One region of the Streptacidiphilus jeojiensis genome, then DNA from elsewhere that is predicted to be linked to it. Evidence: riboswitches for the same ligand, from Rfam matches in the RefSeq annotation. Region 1 holds a riboswitch; each other region holds the start of a gene.
What was found. Region 1 has a riboswitch for cyclic di-AMP ahead of ABUW04_RS11765 (C40 family peptidase). Riboswitches for the same ligand answer to the same signal wherever they lie in the genome.

Region 1 (5,615 bases):
GCTCCATCGGGGCGACCACACTGGACGCCTGGACCCGCGACGACGCGGACACGCTGGCCTGGTACCGCTCCATGGGCTTCGCCGAGAGCGACCACTACCTGCACGTCTACGCCTTCTACTACACCGACCCGGCCGAGCCGGGCCGTGCGATCGCCGAGCCTCGTCCGGGTCTGCGACCCATCATGGTCTTCGGACACGCTCCCCTCGCCGACGAGGAACAGTTGCGGGCCGAGTTCGCCCGCGTCCACGTAGACCGGCGCTTCTCCATGCCAATCTGACGGACCGGGGTCATCCAGGGGCACCCCTCCTTGCATCCGCAGCGTCGCCGATCAGTACGGCGATGCCGTCCAGCAGGCGGGCCAGGCCGAACTCGAACAACGTGTCCAGGTCGAGCGAGTGCTCGGGGACGCTGGCGAGCAGGGGCAGTGCGGCGGCGAGGCGGGGGGAGGTGAGGGCCGGGGTGCCGTGTCGGTCCATCCACTCGGTGTCGTCGATGCCAGTGTCCTGGACTGCCTCGGCCTCCGTCTCCAGGTTCGCGGCGAGCCCACGGACGTGGGCGGCCAGCACCGCGTGCACATGGATCATCGTGACCGGGTCCAGGCCCAGGCCGTCCAGAGCTCGCAGGACCCACTCGCCGTGGGCCAGCGCCCGGGGCGAGAGCAGGGGACGGGTGAACGAGGTGGCCTGGGCCAGCCAGGGATGGCGGCGGAACATGGCCCACTGCATGCGCGCCGCAGCGTCCAGCCGGGCGCGCCAACCGTGTGGCGGGGGTTCGGGCAGCGGGAACTCGGCGAAGGCCGCATCGGCCATCATCAGCAGCAGTTGTGCCTTGCCCGGGACGTGGCGGTACAGAGCCATGGTGGTCACGCCCAGGTCCGCCGCGGTCCGGCGCAGGGACAGCGCCGTCAGCCCGTCGGCGTCGGCCAGGGCGGTGGCAGTGCGGACGATGGCTGCCACGGACAGCCGCTGCGGCCCGGCCGCTGTGCGGCCCGGCCGGGGGTCGGGCGGGACCGGCCCCTCGACAACGGTGCCGACGCCCGGCACCGCGCGGGCCGACCCCTCCTGGCACAGCACTGCCAGTACCTTGCTGGCCGTGGCCATCGCCACACCGTGCTCGCGCACGATCTGACGCGTCGACGGCAGCCGCTCACCCGCGGTCAGCTCGCCGGAGACGATACGCTCGCGCAGCTCCGCAGCGATCCGCAGATAGGGGGACGGGGTATCGGTCACACGACCTCCTCGGACGGCCGACCTAGTGCACCTCGGTCGCTGACCAGGAACCGGCAACCGACTGTACTAGGGCATGTATACGCCTGCATACCCCACTCCCTACGGTGAGGGAACCAGCCGGGGAACACCCGGCCCACGAGCCCACCCAGGAGTGCCGGATGAACACCACCGCCGACCACCCGACCCCCGTCCGCCGCACCCTCGACCTGGAGGGCCGCCGACTGTCCGTTCTCGACTTCGGCGGCGCCGGCCGCCCCCTGCTCGCCCTGCACGGCCACCTGGACCAGGGGGCCGCGTTCGCACCCCTCGCCCACGCACTGGGCCCCCGGTGGCGGGTCATCGCACCGGACCAGCGCGGCCACGGGGCCTCGGACCGGGCCGCCGACTACTCCCGCGAGGGGTACCTCGCCGACGCCCTCGCCGTGCTGGACCACCTGGGACTGGAGCGCGCCGTCGTCCTCGGCCACTCGCTCGGCGGCTTGAACGCCTATCAACTGGCGGCCCGTCACCCGCACCGCGTCGACGCCCTCGTGCTTGAGGACGCCGGCGCGGTGATGGGGGTCGACGACGGCAAGAACCCCTTCCTCTTCCTCAGCGGCAGCCCCTATCGGGCGGCCACCCGCAAGGAGCTGATCCATGGTCTCGGGCCGGCCGGGCCGATCTTCGCCGACGCCCTGATGGCCCTGCCGGACGGCACCTGGCGACTGCCGTTCCATCCCCAGGACATGATCGACTCCGAGGAGCTCAGCGAGGGCGACCACTGGGCCGACTGGCTGGCCACCGACTGCCCCGCACTGCTGGTCTATGGAGCACGCAGCCAGGTCGTCAGCCAGGCCCTGGCACAGGAGATGCTGCAGCGCAGGCCCAGCGCCCGCGCCGTCCAGCTGGACACCGACCACTTCGTACACGCCACCCGCCCCGACGAATTCGCCGACGCAGTACGCACCTTCCTCAAACAACTCCCCCAGGACGACGGGGACGCGGCAGGCGGCAACGCCGATCGATACGACGCATGAGGGGTCGTCGGTCGTGGCACCGTCAGATACGGCGGATCGCGTAGATCGAGCCGATCTCGGACATCTTCTCGAACTTCACCACGGTGCCGGTGTGCGGGGCGTGGAACAGCAGGCCGCCCCCGGCGTAGATGCCGACATGGGAGTCGTTGTTGAAGAAGACCAGGTCGCCGACCTTGATGTCGGCGAGGCTGACCGAGGTGCCCTTGTCGATCTGATCGTAGGTGGTGCGGCCGATGGCCACCCCGGCCTGGGCGAAGGCCCACTGGGTCAGGCCCGAGCAGTCCCAGCGGTCCGGGCCGGTGCCCCCGCGCTGGTAGGGGTCGCCCTGCTGGGTCTCGGCGGCGGCCAGCGCTGCCATGCCGACCGAGCTGCCCGGCGCGCTGGGGCCGCTCGCACCGCTGGTGCTGCTACCCCCGCCGCTCGCACCGCCTGAGCCAGCGCCCGAGCCTGAGCCGTGGCCGGCTGCGATGTTCTGGGCGCTGGACTTGGCCTGGGCATCCGCCGCGTCCTGAGCGGTCTTGAGCGCGGCGGCCTGAGCGGCGGTCAGCGAATCCAGCTCGGCCTTCGCCGCGTCCAGCCGCTGCTGCATGGTGGTCCTGGCAGCCGCCAGTTGCTTGCTGGTCGCGTCCAGCTGCTTCAGTTTGGCCTCGGCGTCGGCCTTCGCCCGGTCCAGGGTCGCCTGCTGGGCCTTGAGGTCGGCGAGGATGGCGGCCTGACTGTCGGCGACCCGGCTCTGCGCGGACGCCTGGTTGAGGTAGTCCGTCGGGTCCGAGGAGAGCATCAGCTGGACCGAGGGGTCGATCGCCCCGCTGCGGTACTGCACGCTGGCGATGGCGCCGAGGACGGAGGCCTTCGCGGTGACCGAGGCCTGCTGCCGGGCCACCTGGTCCTGCAGCGTGTTGATCTGCTTCTGCAGCGCCTGCTGGTCGGACTGGGCCTTGTCGTACTGCTGAACCGCCGCGTCCGCGTCGTTGTTCAGCTTGTCGATCTGTGCCTTGAGCTGGGCGGTGGTCTGCTTCGGCGCCGCCTGCGCCGACTGGCCGCCGGTCGCGGACAGGGCAACAGTGGTGGCCGCGGCAGCCGTGAGCACGGATATGCGGGCGCGACCGGGATTCCTGGGACGACGATGGGACGCCACGAAGGCGAGCTCCTTCTTCCTACGTCCGCCTACCGGGTGAGCTGACGGGTTCGGGCTGGAAGACGCGCCCTACAACGCCTCACCGGCGTACCGGCCTGACGTCGATTCACCCCGAGGGAACATGGTTCCCCGGCTCCGAAACTGACGGACAGCCACTGCGGTCACTCCCATGGCACGGAAGCGGGACTGCCGTACGGTCGGACTCGGCGGAAACCCCCGCGGCCCCCCGGAACGGGAGGACGACTTCGCGGTGGTTCGACCGCAGACACTAGTGACCCGACCGAGACCCGATCAATTGCCCGCGTGAAAGGCATCCGATTCCCCTGGAATGCGCCCCGGAATTCCTTACGCGCGGTAACCGCAGGATGACCGCGGAACAATCACGCAGCAGTCAAACCGGACATACAATCCAGGGTTCCAGGATCACAGCGTGACAAGACGCATATCCGAACCGGCCTCCTGACCGGCTGCTACCAAAGGTATCCGTCCACGGGAACGGGCCTGGCCGGACGCTGGTCGACGCCGACCAGTTCGAGCAGGTCCCGTTCGAGGTTGACGGCCAGGGCGGTGATGGGGACGTCCTGGGTACGGTTGGCGAAAGGCTCCTCGGTGGATGCACCGACCCGCTCGACCATGCGGAAGAACAGGGTGATCAACAGTGCGGAGGGAATGACCAGCCAGCGGTAGGAAGTCAATGCGCTGATCGCGGCGAAGGGGAACACCACCACGTAGGAGTGCACGAACAACCGGCTCAGATAGTCGTGCGGCCGCGGGATCGGCGTGTTGCTCATCCGCTCGGCGAGCGCCTGCTGGGTGGACAGACCGGCCAGGGCGGTCTCCATCTGGAAGTTATCCAGACCGGACAGGATGCCGAGGCCGTATCCGCGGAAGATGGCCTGGCTCTGCAGCCGGGCCAGCACGGCGGGGCGGTTGTCCGCCGCCAGCACCAGCTCGGCCTCCTCGGGGGACAGCAGCCGAGTGAGCTCGAGGGTGGCGTCCTGCCGGCGCAGCAGTCGGGCCAGGCTGTACGCCCACGCTGCCTGCCGGTTGGCGAACTCGTGTTGCCAGGCCCGGACGGTGTCGGGGTCGATCGCGGGGTCGGCGAGTTTGGCATCGGTGACACTGCGGGCGACCCGGATCAACGTCCGTGACTGTCCCGTCAGTTGGGCCCAGATGCCACTCGCCTCCCACCAGCGCTGGTAGGCCGTGTTGGCACGGAAGGCGAGCAGGATCGCCAACGCGGTTCCCAGCACGGTGGCGAGCAGCGAGGGCAGCGCGAGCCAGCCGATGCCGGCCTGGTCGACCAGCAGGTAGGCCACCGTGCTGCTCACCGCCGCGAGCCCCAGATCGAACCGGACGAACGGAAGAGTTCTGCTGACGTTGAAGCTTCCCTTGACGATCACCGTGCCAGCCTAGCCGCGTCACGTCGCCACAGGCCACGGGAGACAGTTCGTTTCGAGCGAAACCCGCCCCGCGGCATGTGCGCCTTACAGCAGACCTGAATTGACATATCATCACCTGAGCGACATCCGTGGGCACGGAGATCCACCACGGCCCAGGTCAGTCACGCGGGCCGCGCAGGGCGATCAGGACGACCCCTGCCAGCAGGACCAGCACCACGAACAGTCCCGCGCCGGTGTCGTGGCCCGGCCTGGTGACCCAGATCCAGGGTGTGCGCCAGGCTGCGGCCAGAGCGAATTCCGCGACCACCGTGTAGGCCAGCGGTCCGACCCACGACACCGCGCCGCCTAGGGCAGCGGCCGACAGCAGGCCGATGCCGGTCAGCCCGGCGACGCTGCGCAGCAGTTCCCAGCATCCCCCCGGAAGGTGCGCACCCGCCGCGCCCGCGGCCAGCAGGCCCACCGCAGCGCCCGTCAGCGCCAGTGCACTGCCGACCCGCAGGTACGGCAGCCACCGCCCGGTGCTGCGCTCGCTCTCGCCGAAGGGGTTGCGGGCCGCTACGGCGACCACCGACGCGGCCGCCGCCTCGATCAGCAGCGGCGTCTGCTGCGCGGCCGCGCCGTCGCCGACAGCCCAGTGCAGCAGCAGTGTGCACCGCAGCGCGATCCCGCAGCCGACCAGCGCCAGCAGCGCGCCGGGCACCTGACGGCTCAGCAGATGCAGTCGGACCAACCGCACGGCTGCGCCGCGGCGAAGGGCCCGGCCTCCGGCCGCCCCCATGGTCAGCGCGCTCACGGCAGCTGGTCCAGGGTGATCCGGCCGGCCCGAAG
Region 2 (5,615 bases), on a different contig from region 1:
CGGTGACGGCCGCCGCCGGGGCGCTGGCCTTCGGCCACGCCTCGGGCAGCGGGCACATCCTGATGTCCGCGTTCCTCTTCGGTGCCGGGGTCGCCGCGGTGCAGCCGGCGCTGGCGACGATGATCGTCCGCTGCTCCACCCAGGAGACCAGGGCGCACGCCTTCGCGCTGCAGTTCACCCTGGTCAACCTGGGGATGGGGATCGGTGCGCTGATCGGCGGCCAGATCGTGGACGTCAGCCGGCCGGCCAGCCTGACCCTGCTGTTCAGCGTCGAGGCGGTCATGTTCCTGGTGCTCGCCGCGGTCACCGGCACCATCCGGATGCCGGCCGCGGCGCCCGCGGCCGTGCCGGCCTCGGCGCCCGCGGCCGTGCCGGCCTCGGCGCCGACCGCCGGCGGACGGGTCGCGGAGCCGAAGTCGGATCTGCGGACGCTGCTGGCGGACAAGGCCATGGTGCGGATCTGCCTGCTCGCCGGGCTGATCTTCTTCACCTGCTACGGCCAGTTTGAGTCCGGTGTGGCCGCGTACGCCACCGACGTCGTCGGCACCTCGCCGTCCGTCCTGGGCCTGGCCCTGGGTGTGAACACCCTGGCCATCGTGGTGCTGCAGATGATCGTCGTGCGGATCACCGCGCGTCGCCGCCGCAGCACCGCCATCGCGGCCACCGGTGTGGTCTGGCTGGGCGCCTGGGCGGCGGCCGCCGTGGCCGGGCTGGTGTCCGGGGGCATGGTGGCGACCGCCGCGATGCTCTCCGTCTACATGCTGTTCGGCGTCGGCGAGGCGCTGCTCGCGCCCACCCTCGGGCCGATCATCGCCGACCTGGCCCCGGCGCATCTGCTGGGCAGCTACAACGCGGCGTTCGCGCTGGTCAAGCAGGTGGCCATCGCGATGGGCCCGGCGGCCGGGGTGCTGCTGGTCGGTGCCGGCCTGCCGGCCGCGTACATCGCGGTGATGGCGGGCTCCACGGTGCTGATCGTGGCGCTGGCGCTGCGGCTGCGGACGCAGCTGACCGCCGCGCAGGACAACGCCGTGCGGCGGACCAGGGTGGTCACCACCTCGGTCGAGCCGCGGCTGGCGGGCGAGCTGCGCCCGGCGGCCTGACGGCCCGACGGCTGCGGGGTGTGACGGCTTCGGCGACCTGTCCCGGGTGAACGCTCGGGGGCCGAGCGGTGAACAAGGGGCGTGCGGTGGTGGAGGGTCTACATCGCTGTAGTACTTTCTGACTGCCACTGTCGATCCCCTGTGCCGAAGGTCGCCGATGTCCGTCCTCACCTATCCAGAAGCGATCGGCGTCGGCCTGCTCCAGGGCGTCACGGAGCTCTTCCCGGTCTCCAGTCTCGGCCACAGCATCCTGGTGCCCGCCCTGATCGGCGGCTCCTGGAAGCGCGACCTCAATGTCGCCGCCGCCGACTCCCCGTACCTCAACGTGCTGATCGGTCTGCACCTGGCCACCGCGCTGGCGCTGGTGGTGTTCTTCTGGCGGGACTGGGTCCGGGTGATCTCCGGCTTCGTCAGCTCGGTCCGCGAGCGGCGGATCGAGACCGTGGACCAGAAGCTGGCCTGGCTGCTGATCGTGGCGACCATCCCGGTCGGCATCGCCGGACTCGCGCTCGACAAGGTGTTCCGTGAGCACCTGGGCAAGCCGATCCCGGCGGCGATCTTCCTGACCCTCAACGGTCTGGTGCTGTTCATCGCCGAGCGGCTCAAGCGCGGCGGGACCGGACGGCGCAGGGCCGGCGACCCGGCCCCGGTCGAGGCGGGCCCGGACGCCGAGGAGGTGGACCCCGACGTCCTCTCCGACCGCAGGATCACCAAGCTGCGCTGGGGCTCGGCGCTGATCGTCGGCGGCGCCCAGATCCTGGCGCTGCTGCCGGGCATCAGCCGTTCCGGGGTGACCATAAGCGCCGGCATCTTCAAGGGCCTGCGGCACGAGGACTCGGCCCGCTTCGCCTTCCTGCTGGCGACCCCGGTGATCGGGGCGGCCGCGCTGCTCAAGGTTCCCTCGCTGATGGGGCACCAGGGCGACGGCATCCGCGGGCAGGTGCTGGCCGGAGCGGTGGCGGCGTTCGTCGCCGGGTACGTCGCCGTGCGGTTCCTGACCAAGTACTTCGAGACCCGGACGCTGACGCCGTTCGCGATCTACTGCACGGTCGCCGGCCTCGGCAGCCTCGCCTACCTCACCCTCGGCTGAGCCCTGCGCAGGCCCGTTCGGGGGAGTCCCTCGTACGGGTGATCGAGGCGCTCCCTCCGCGTTGCTGCACCCGGGAAGCTCCGTTGCTCTGATCCCATGATCGTGGAGATCCTCCACCGGCGACGGTGGGGTGGAGCGAGGGAGGGAGTGCCGTGCGCGGGTTTCGGCGACGGGTTGCCGTGATCGCCGGTGCGCTGGGAGCCCTGCTGCTGCTCGGTGGCTGCATGACGGTGTCCGGGCAGGCACCCGGCCACCGCGGGGCGCCGGGCGACGCCGCCACCCCTGGAGCCGCCCACGGCGCGGGCCAGGTGGGTTACGCCCATCCGTTCGTCCCGCTGCCCTCGGTGAGCCTCGCCCCGGTTCCGGACAGCTACGACCCCTCGGCGGACGCCAACGCCGCGGTGGCCGCGGCCGTCGCGGCGTCCGGGGTGGACGGCCGACCGGTGCTGCTCGACTTCGGCTCCTCCTGGTGCGAGGACTGCCAGGCGCTGTCCGCGCTGGTGGACACCCCCGGGGTGAACCGCATCCTGGCCCGCAACTACCACCTGGTGACCGTGGACGTCGGGCACTACGACCTGAACACCCAACTGGCGGCCCGCTACGTCTCGTTGGCGCAGAGCGGGATCCCCGCCCTGGTGCTGCTCGGCCCGGACGGCACCAAGCGGGACACCGGCGACCCGTCGGCGTTCGCCAATGCGCGCGACCTGGACGCCGACGGCTTCGCCGGAACCCTGGTCGACTGGCTCTACCTGCCGTCCCGGTGAGCACCGGGGCTGCGGGGAAGCTGCGGGGAAGCTGCAGGGAAGGTGAGAAGAGTCGGGCTGATGCATACTCAGGAACAGTCACTGCGGGGCAGAACCGGACAAAACTCGACTCCGCTCCGTGAGCACTCAACTGCACCCCCTGGATTGCTTGGCATCAACCGTCACTAGGATTACCGTTCAATAACGCAGTGCGAAGGTCTGCCGTTGCTCGGACGGCATCGCACGCGATCGCCTAATCCTGTCTGGAACCGGGGAACCATTCGGTACTGAGGTTCAGTACCCCGGGGTGAATCGGCCGCACCTGGCCGTAGGAGACCTTCCTCTCCGAACCCGTCAGCTAACCCGGTCGGCGAGATGGAAGGAAAGGAGCACGCCGAACGTGGCGTCGAACTCGCCCACCTGGGCACCCGTGGCACCCGTGCAGCCGATCCCGCCGCAGCGGACCGCCCCCTCGGCGGTGCTGGGCTTCGCGGCCATGGCCGCGGTCGGTGCCACCGGAGCCGTCGCGCTCGCGGCCCCCTCCGCATCGGCGGCCGTACGCGAGACCGGGGGCAGCACCCTGGTCGCCCAGGAGCAGGCCCACGGCACCACGGCGACCCTCACCAGGCCCGCGGCCGACCCGGGTACGGCCCTGGCCGACCGGATCCGCACCCAGGCCGCGCAGCAGCGGGCGACCGCCGAGGACACGGCCCGGCGCCAGGCGGCGGCCGAGGCCGCGGCGCGCCAGGCAGCGGCCAGGGAGGCGGCGGCCCGCGAGACGGCGGCGCAGGAGGCTGCCGAACAGGCCCGTGCGGCCGAGCTGGCCGCCCAGCAGGCCGCGGCCCAGGCAACGGCGGCGGCCCGGCAGGCAGTTGCGACGCAGGCGGCAGCGGCACAGACCGTGGCCGCTCAGACCGCAGCCGCACAGACCGCGGCGGCGCAGCAGACCACGGCTCGGGCCGGGGTCGGCGCCCTGGTGGCGCCGATCGCCTCGGCGGTCGCCGGATCCGGCTTCGGCCAGTCCGACTCGCTCTGGTCCCAGCTGCACACCGGACAGGACTTCACCGCCCCGACCGGCACCCCGGTGGTCGCGGTCGGCGGCGGCACCATCACCTCGGCCGGCTGGGCCGGGGCGTACGGCTACCGCGTGGTGGAGACGCTGGCCGACGGCACCGAGGTCTGGTACTGCCACCTCTCGGTGATCGGCGTCGGCTCCGGCACGGTGACGGCCGGTCAGCCCATTGGCCGGGTCGGCGCGACCGGCAGCAACGTCAACGCCCCGCACCTGCACCTGGAGGTGCGTCCGAGCGGCGGCGAGCCGGTCGACCCGGCGGCCTGGCTGTCCCAGCACGGCCTGGCGCTCTGACAGTCCCGGCACTGCCGCTGGTCCGACGCGTGATCCCGAGCGGCACCCCCTGAACTCCGACGGTCCCGGTGACACCCCCCGACACTGGGACCGTCGGCCTGTCCGGCCCCGACTCCGAGTCCGACTCCGACCGCTGCCGCCGGCGACCCGTCAGGCGCGTCGGTCCACGGCCGCCCAGGACGCCAGCGCGACGCCGGAGGACACGGCGGCCACCGACGGCCAGGCGCCCAGCTTCTTCGCCAGCGGGTGCGAGCCCGCGAACGCGGCGACGTACAGGCCGCTCAGCGCCACCGCGGTGGCCGGGCCGGCCGTCCGCTTCCACTGCGTCGCCGCGACCGCGCCGGCCGCGAGCAGGGCCACCCCGCCCAGCTCCCGCCGCTTGGTCGCCCGGGCGATCCCGTAACCGCCGACGAGCCCGCCCGCCGCGACCAAGGACGAGGGAATGCGTGCCATCTCCGTACGACCTTCCTGAGATCCGAACGCCGGAACCACTGCTGCTCCGACCCTAACCCGGCCCCGGTGGCGCGCCCGGGCCGGGCCGGGCCGGGGACTCAGTTGGTCCTGGTGTTCCGCAGGTGCAGGCCCATGTAGCCGATGTAGATCTTCCCGGTCCCCGAGCAGTCGTCGAAGTAGTGCAGCCGGGGCGCGGTACCGCCACCGCCTATCCGCAGATGGGCGCCCATGAAGACCTTGCCGGCCGGGTTGACCTCGACCGGGACCGGGAGCTCGCGCTCGCCCTTCCACTTGGTGTTGGTGCGGACCGTGCGCGACTCGTCGCGGATCACCTTGCGCGGCGGGAAGACATGGCAGTCGACCGGGGTGTTCTCGCACCAGCGGCGGAAGTCGCCGCCGGACTCGCCGTGCACCGCCGCCTCGGCGTAGTCCTGCAGCGCGAGCAGCGCGTCCCAGGCCATCCTGACCCAGGTGGGGTGGTCGGTCTGGTCGTCCAGCTCGCGGGTCAGTCGGGGGTCGCCGGTGAAGGAGAGCAGCGGGAACTCGTCGATCCGCTCGACCAGCTCGGCGAAGGAGACCGGGTCGACCCGGGTGGTGGCCGGCTCGGCGCGGTTCGCGCCCTCGCCGCCGTCCGCCTCGGCCAGCCGCCCGCGCAGCGACCTGACCTGGGTGCGGGCCTCGCGCAGCTCGCTGTACTGCTCGTCGTACTCGGCGGCCAGCTGCGACTCGCGCTCCTCGGCGTCCCGCAGCCAGCGGCGCACCTCCTGGAGCTCCTCGGCGCGGGCCCGCTCCTCGTGGACCTCCTCCTCGTGGTGGTCCACCAGCAGGCTGCCGGGCTGGACGCCGTCGATCGCGGCGATGTC
Region 3 (5,615 bases), on a different contig from region 1:
TGCCCTGGTCGCGCAGCCCGAGCACCAGGCTGGACCGGCCCTGGACCACGGTGACCGGGCCCAGGTCCCACAGCTGGACGTCGCCGCCGGCGTGGTCGCTGTCCGAACTGAGCAGCCAGCCGCCGCCGCTGCCAGTGCCGCCGCTGCGGGTGAAGGTGAGGTACTGGGTCGCGGTCACCGGCTCGGAGTCGAAACCGCTGAGGCGGTAGGACAGTTCGACCCGGGTGGCGAGCCGCGCCGCCCCCTCGGCCCCGATCACCGGCGGCAGCGGATAGGCGTCCAGCGCCTGGAGCCGGTAGGTCCAGGCGCCGACCGGAACCTGGGCCAGGTTGCCCAGCATCGCGGCGCCGCTGTCGCGCAGGGCCTGCGCCGTCGGCAGCACCGTCGCGGCCAGCGCCGCCTGGTCCCGGGCCAGGACCGCGGCGGCCCGGCGGTCCAGCACCGCCTGCACCGCCCGCGCCGTCGCGGAGTCGGCCGTGCCCGAGGTGCCGCCGGAGGCGGTGTGCCGTCGGTCGTGCCACTCCTCACCGCCCAGCGCCCCGGCGACCAGCACCGCCGCACCCGCGGCCAGCACCGCCCTGCGCCCGGCCGGCATCAGCGGCACCCCCGTCCGGCGGGGAGGTCAGACCCGGACCACCTCGGCCACGGGCATGCTGGTGACCCGCTCGTAGCGGACCCTCGCCCCCGGGTAGGGCGCATGGATGACCGTCCCATTGCCTGCGTACATCCCGACGTGGTGCCTGTCGCCGTAGTAGATCACAAGGTCACCGGGCCTCGCCTGGCTCAGCGGGATCCGCTGCCCGGCGAAGGCCTGGCCCTGCGAGGTGCGGGGCAGCGTCACTCCGGCGTGGCGCCAGGACCAGTACATCAGCCCGGAGCAGTCGAACGATCCGGGCCCCGCCGATCCGTACACATAGGGTCTGCCCAGGGCGCTCTCGGCGGCCGCCAGCGCCTGCGCCGCCCGGGCCGAGGCCGGCCCCTGGCCGGAGAGCGGCGGCTGCTGCGCGGCCTGGGCCGCCGCTCCCGCCGCGTCGTCCTCACCCTGCTGGAGCTGGGCGCGCTGCGCCGCGGTCAGCGAGTCCAGCAGCGCCTTGGCATGGCCGAGCCGCTGCTGCACCTGGGTCTTGCTGCCGGCGATGGACTGACGCAGCGTCTCCAACCGGGCCAGCTGCGCCACCGCCTCGGCCCGGTCCTGCACCAGCTGCCGCTGGTCGGCCTCGATCTCCTGGAGCTTCAGCGCGGCCACGGCGTCGGCCTGGTCGGCACTGGACGCCTGCTCCAGGTACTGGTCCGGATGGGCGTTGAGCAGCAGCTTCACCAGCGGGTCCAGCCCGCCGCCCTGACGGTATTCGGCGCTGGCGATCGAACCCATGGACTGGAGCAGGGCGTTCACATGCTGCTGCTCCTCGGCGACCCGCTGCTGCAGCAGCACCGACTCGCGCTGGAGCGCGTGCTCCTGCTCCTGCGCCCCGTCGTACTGCTGGCCGGCCACCTCCGCCTGCGCGTAGAGGCCGTCGAGCTGGTGCTGCACGTCGTCGGCGGTGACCGGGGCGCCCCCTCCGGGGCTGCCCGGAGTCGCCAGGGCGCTGCCTCCGCCCGCGAGGACCGCCGCGGTGGCCGCCGCCAGGGTCGCGGCGGAACGCGACAGGGCTGCCACGGTGGAGTACTGGCCCAGCGGTCGGGCACGTCGGTGGGACGCCACGGGGAATGGCTCCATTCGTCGAAGCAGAGGACCGAGCGCCGACGTTAGCGAGTCGGACACATCGAGTCCAAACCCCAGCAAGGACGAAAATACCCCCGAAATTAGTACAACTTGACGAAACGCCATGTCGGGAGGGGTGTCCCGGACAGCGCAACGGGCCCGACCCCCCGCAGGGGATCGGGCCCGTACAGCCGTTTGGGCGGCCGGAACGCTCTCAGATGTGGCGCATCGCGTAGATGCTGCCGATCGTGTCGATGCTCTCGTACTTGACCACGGTGCCGGTGTGCGGGGCGTGCAGCACGGTGTTGTTGCCGGCGTAGATGCCGACGTGCGAGTCACCGTTGAAGAACACCAGGTCGCCGACCTGCAGGTTGGCGCGGGTGACCGCGGTACCCGCGTTGATCTGGTCGTAGGTGGTGCGGCCGATGGCCACCCCGGCCTGGGCGTAGGCCCACTGGGTCAGGCCCGAGCAGTCGAAGGTGTTCGGCCCGGTGGCGCCGTAGACGTAGGCGTCGCCGAGCTTGGTCTGGGCGGCCGCGTAGGCGATCGCCTCCACCGAGTCGCCGGCCTTGGAGGAGGACGAGCCGCTCGCACTGCTGGACGAGGAGGAGGACGAGGAGGAGCTGCTGGCGGCCGCGGCGGCCTTCTCCGCGGCTGCGGCGTTGGCGGCCTTCAGCGCCGCCGCCTGGGCGGCGGTGAGCGAGTCCAGCTTGGCCTGCGCGGCAGCGAGCTTCTTCTGCACCGAGGCCTTGGAGGCGGCGAGCTGCTTGCTGGTGGCGTCGAGGGCCTTCAGCTTGGTCTCGGCCTCGGACTTCTCGTTGTTGAGCGTCGACTGCTCGGTCTTCAGCTCGGCCAGCATGTTGGACTGGCTGGAGGTGATCTGGCTCTGCGCCGAGGCCGAGTTCAGGTACTCGGTCGGGTCCGAGGAGAGCATCAGCTGGACCGAGGGGTCGATCGCCCCGCTGCGGTACTGGGCGCTGGCGACCGCACCGAGGGCGGAGGCCTTGGCGGTGACCGAGGCCTGCTGCCGGGCCACCTGGTCCTGCAGCGTGTTGACCTGCTTCTGCAGGGTCTGCTGGTCGGACTGGGCCTTGTCGTACTGCTGAACTGCCGTGTCGGCGTCGCTGTTCAGCTTGTCGATCTGCGCCTTGAGTTCGGCGGTGGTCTGCTTCGGGGCCGCCTGCGCCGACTGGGCGGCGGTCGCGGAGAGGGCGACGGTTGTGGCCGCGGCAGCCGTGAGCACGGTTATGCGGGCGCGACCGGGGGTTTTGGGACGACGATGGGACGCCACGAAGGCGAGCTCCTTCTTCCTACGTCCGCCTACCGGGTGAGCTGACGGGTTCGGGCTGGAAGACGTGCCCTACGGCGCTTCACCGGCGTACCGGCCTGGCGTCGATTCACCCCGAGGAACGTGGTTCCCCGGCTCCGAGACTGACGGCTCTCCCCTGTGGTCGCCCCGATGGCTTCGGGACGGGCCTGCCGTGCGGTCGGACTCGGCGGAAACCTCCGCTGCCACCCAGGCTGGGTGATCGACTTCGCGGTGGTTCGATCGCTGACACTAGTGACCCAACCGTGATCCGTTCAAATCCCTGTAAGTAAAAACTATCTTTGGTTACGACACTGCATCAGATTTCCAACGGACCGTAGTCGCGGAATGACCATCTGGCGACGACATGGCGGTCAAATCGGTCATCAGGCCGAGGCGTTCGAGACCCGTGTGACGTGAGTCACATCAGGAGATAACCCACGCCTCAGCCGACTCCCAAACCTTCGGTCCGGAGCCGACCCTGCGTCAGAAGCGGCGAATCGCCACGATCGACCCGAAGTAGGACATCGGTTGGATCGACACGTTGTAGCCGTACTCGGGGGCGTTCAGCAGCATCCCGTTGCCGGCGTACATGCCGACATGCGCGCCGCCCTCCATCACCACGATGTCGCCGACCTTCAGGTCGGCGCTGGAGGCCACCCGGGTGCCCACCGACTCGTCGCCCTCGGAGGAGTGCGGCAGGCTGATGTTGGCGTGGGCGTAGGCCCACATCACCAGTCCGGAGCAGTCGAAGCTGTTGGGCCCGGCGCCGGCCCAGGCGTACGGGGCGATGCCGACCTTGCTCATCGCCGCCTCCATGGCGGTCCTCGCCGCGGCGGATATCCCGGAGAGGTTGATGTCGGACACCGACATGTGGTTGTCGGTGGAGTCCACCGAGCTGTAGCCGCCGCCACCGCCGGTGCCGGCCCCCTGCTCCTTGAGCGCCGCCGCCTCCACCGCGGCGCGTGCCGCCGCGGACAGCGAACTGAGCACGCTCTGGGCGTGGTTCAGCTTGGTCTGGGCGGTGTTCTTGGCCGTCTGCATCTGCTTGAGCAGCGCCTGCTGCGCCGTCAGCTCCTGGGCCGCCTGCGCCTTCTCCTCGGCCAGGGTCTTCTGCTGGCTCTGCAGCATCTGCAGCAGCGCGGCCTGGCTGCCGGCGACCTGGCTCTGGGTGGACGCCTGGTTCAGGTACTCCTCCGGGTTGGAGGAGAGCAGCAGCTTCACCGTCGGGTCCACCGCGCCCTCGCGGTACTCGGCGCTGGCCATCTGCCCGAGCTGGCCCAACTCCTTGTTCACCGCCGCCTGCTGGCGGGCTATCTCGTCCTGGAGCACACCGGTCTGCCGCTGCAGCTCCTGCTCCTGGCCCTGCGCCTGGTCGTACTGCTCCGTCGCCTTGTTCGCCGCCGACTGGTCCGCCTCGACCTGGGACTTCGCCTGGTCGGTGGTGGTCTTGGCCGGCGCTGCCTGAGCGGTCGCCTGAGCCGAGAGGGCCACAGCGGCGGCGGCAGCGGCGGTCAGGATCGACACCCGGGCGCGGCTGGGTTGCTTGGGGCGACGGTGCGTGGCCACAGAAGCTGGTCCCTTCGAGCAAACACTGGCGAACACAGACAGACGTTCACAGACAGAGGTTCGAAGGGAGAGACTAGTGAGATTGATGTGACTCTGTCGCCCTCGGCGGTGAGTCCGGGGGTGATTGGGCGCAATGTCCTTTATAGGAAAGCCCTTAAGGCACCCTGGGAGGCCACACAGGCTGGACCACTCGGCACGGATCGCTCAGGTGCGGACGAGCCGCCGCAGCAGCATCGCCGAGGGCACCGGACGCGCGCCGGCCTTCCGCACCCCGTCGGCCACCTCCTTGTCGGTGGACACCACGACCACCGGACGGCCCTCCGGCTCGGCCCGCACCAGACGCCGGATCAACTCGTCGGCGTTCTCCCCGGACCGGCTGAACAGCACCCGCACCCCGCGCGGCGGAGCCATCGGCACCGGCGCGTCCAGGTCCTTGCCGTCGAACACGCAGGTGATCTCCGCCCCGCTGTGCGCGGCGAGCATGGAGAGCCCGTTCAGCAGCCTGACCCGCTGCTTGTCCAGCGGCAGCGTCGGGTAGCCGCTCTTGGTGACGTTGTAGCCGTCCACCAGCAGATGCACCTGAGGGAGCGCCAGCAACTGGTCCAGCAGCGCGGGGTCGTCCCCGTCCAGGGCGCGTCTGGCCACGTCGTGCGGGGAGGCCGTGGTGGGCGCGACCGCCTCCACCGTGTCGGCCGGGCGGGTGGTGACCGGCTTCAGGCCCAGCTCCCGCTGCAGCCCCTGGGCGCCCTGCAGCACCACGTCCAGCAGCAGCCGCAGCCGCATCTCCTCGGCGCTGCGCCCCTCCCTGGACGCCCGTCTGGCCGCCTCGACGGCCGACTCGGCCTCGGCCAGCCGGTGCTTCAGCCGGCGCACCTCGCTGTCGGTGGTGCCGCGCTCGGTGGCACCGGCCGCCTTCAGCGCCTCCAGCTCGGCGGTGACCTTGCGGGTCGCCGCCTCGGCGCGCTTGGTGTCGGCCTCCAGGCTGCGCACCCGGCGGCGGAGCGAGTCCCGCTCCTTCCTGGTCTCGTCCAGCTCGAC

Region 2: it holds a riboswitch for cyclic di-AMP, as region 1 does, so the genes downstream of both, ABUW04_RS39490 (M23 family metallopeptidase) here and ABUW04_RS11765 (C40 family peptidase) in region 1, are expected to answer to the same signal.
Region 3: it holds a riboswitch for cyclic di-AMP, as region 1 does, so the genes downstream of both, ABUW04_RS37390 (C40 family peptidase) here and ABUW04_RS11765 (C40 family peptidase) in region 1, are expected to answer to the same signal.

Annotation. Positions count from the first base shown of each region.
Region 1 covers NZ_JBEUKS010000003.1:605,618-611,232, reverse strand. Annotated here, with positions in the region: gene ABUW04_RS11780 (GNAT family N-acetyltransferase) at 1-278, shown strand, start outside; gene ABUW04_RS11775 (TetR/AcrR family transcriptional regulator C-terminal domain-containing protein) at 289-1,230, opposite strand; gene ABUW04_RS11770 (alpha/beta fold hydrolase) at 1,389-2,246, shown strand; gene ABUW04_RS11765 (C40 family peptidase) at 2,269-3,384, opposite strand; cyclic di-AMP (ydaO/yuaA leader) riboswitch at 3,395-3,548, opposite strand; gene ABUW04_RS11760 (bestrophin family protein) at 3,855-4,787, opposite strand; gene ABUW04_RS11755 (hypothetical protein) at 4,945-5,580, opposite strand; gene ABUW04_RS11750 (hypothetical protein) at 5,577-5,615, opposite strand, start outside.
Region 2 covers NZ_JBEUKS010000026.1:4,577-10,191, forward strand. Annotated here, with positions in the region: gene ABUW04_RS39475 (MFS transporter) at 1-1,100, shown strand, start outside; gene ABUW04_RS39480 (undecaprenyl-diphosphate phosphatase) at 1,258-2,190, shown strand; gene ABUW04_RS39485 (thioredoxin family protein) at 2,343-2,954, shown strand; cyclic di-AMP (ydaO/yuaA leader) riboswitch at 3,174-3,321, shown strand; gene ABUW04_RS39490 (M23 family metallopeptidase) at 3,334-4,299, shown strand; gene ABUW04_RS39495 (hypothetical protein) at 4,450-4,752, opposite strand; gene ABUW04_RS39500 (hypothetical protein) at 4,851-5,615, opposite strand, start outside.
Region 3 covers NZ_JBEUKS010000020.1:116,166-121,780, forward strand. Annotated here, with positions in the region: gene ABUW04_RS37380 (hypothetical protein) at 1-595, opposite strand, end outside; gene ABUW04_RS37385 (C40 family peptidase) at 623-1,702, opposite strand; gene ABUW04_RS37390 (C40 family peptidase) at 1,917-2,993, opposite strand; cyclic di-AMP (ydaO/yuaA leader) riboswitch at 3,004-3,152, opposite strand; gene ABUW04_RS37395 (C40 family peptidase) at 3,495-4,577, opposite strand; gene ABUW04_RS37400 (NYN domain-containing protein) at 4,782-5,615, opposite strand, start outside.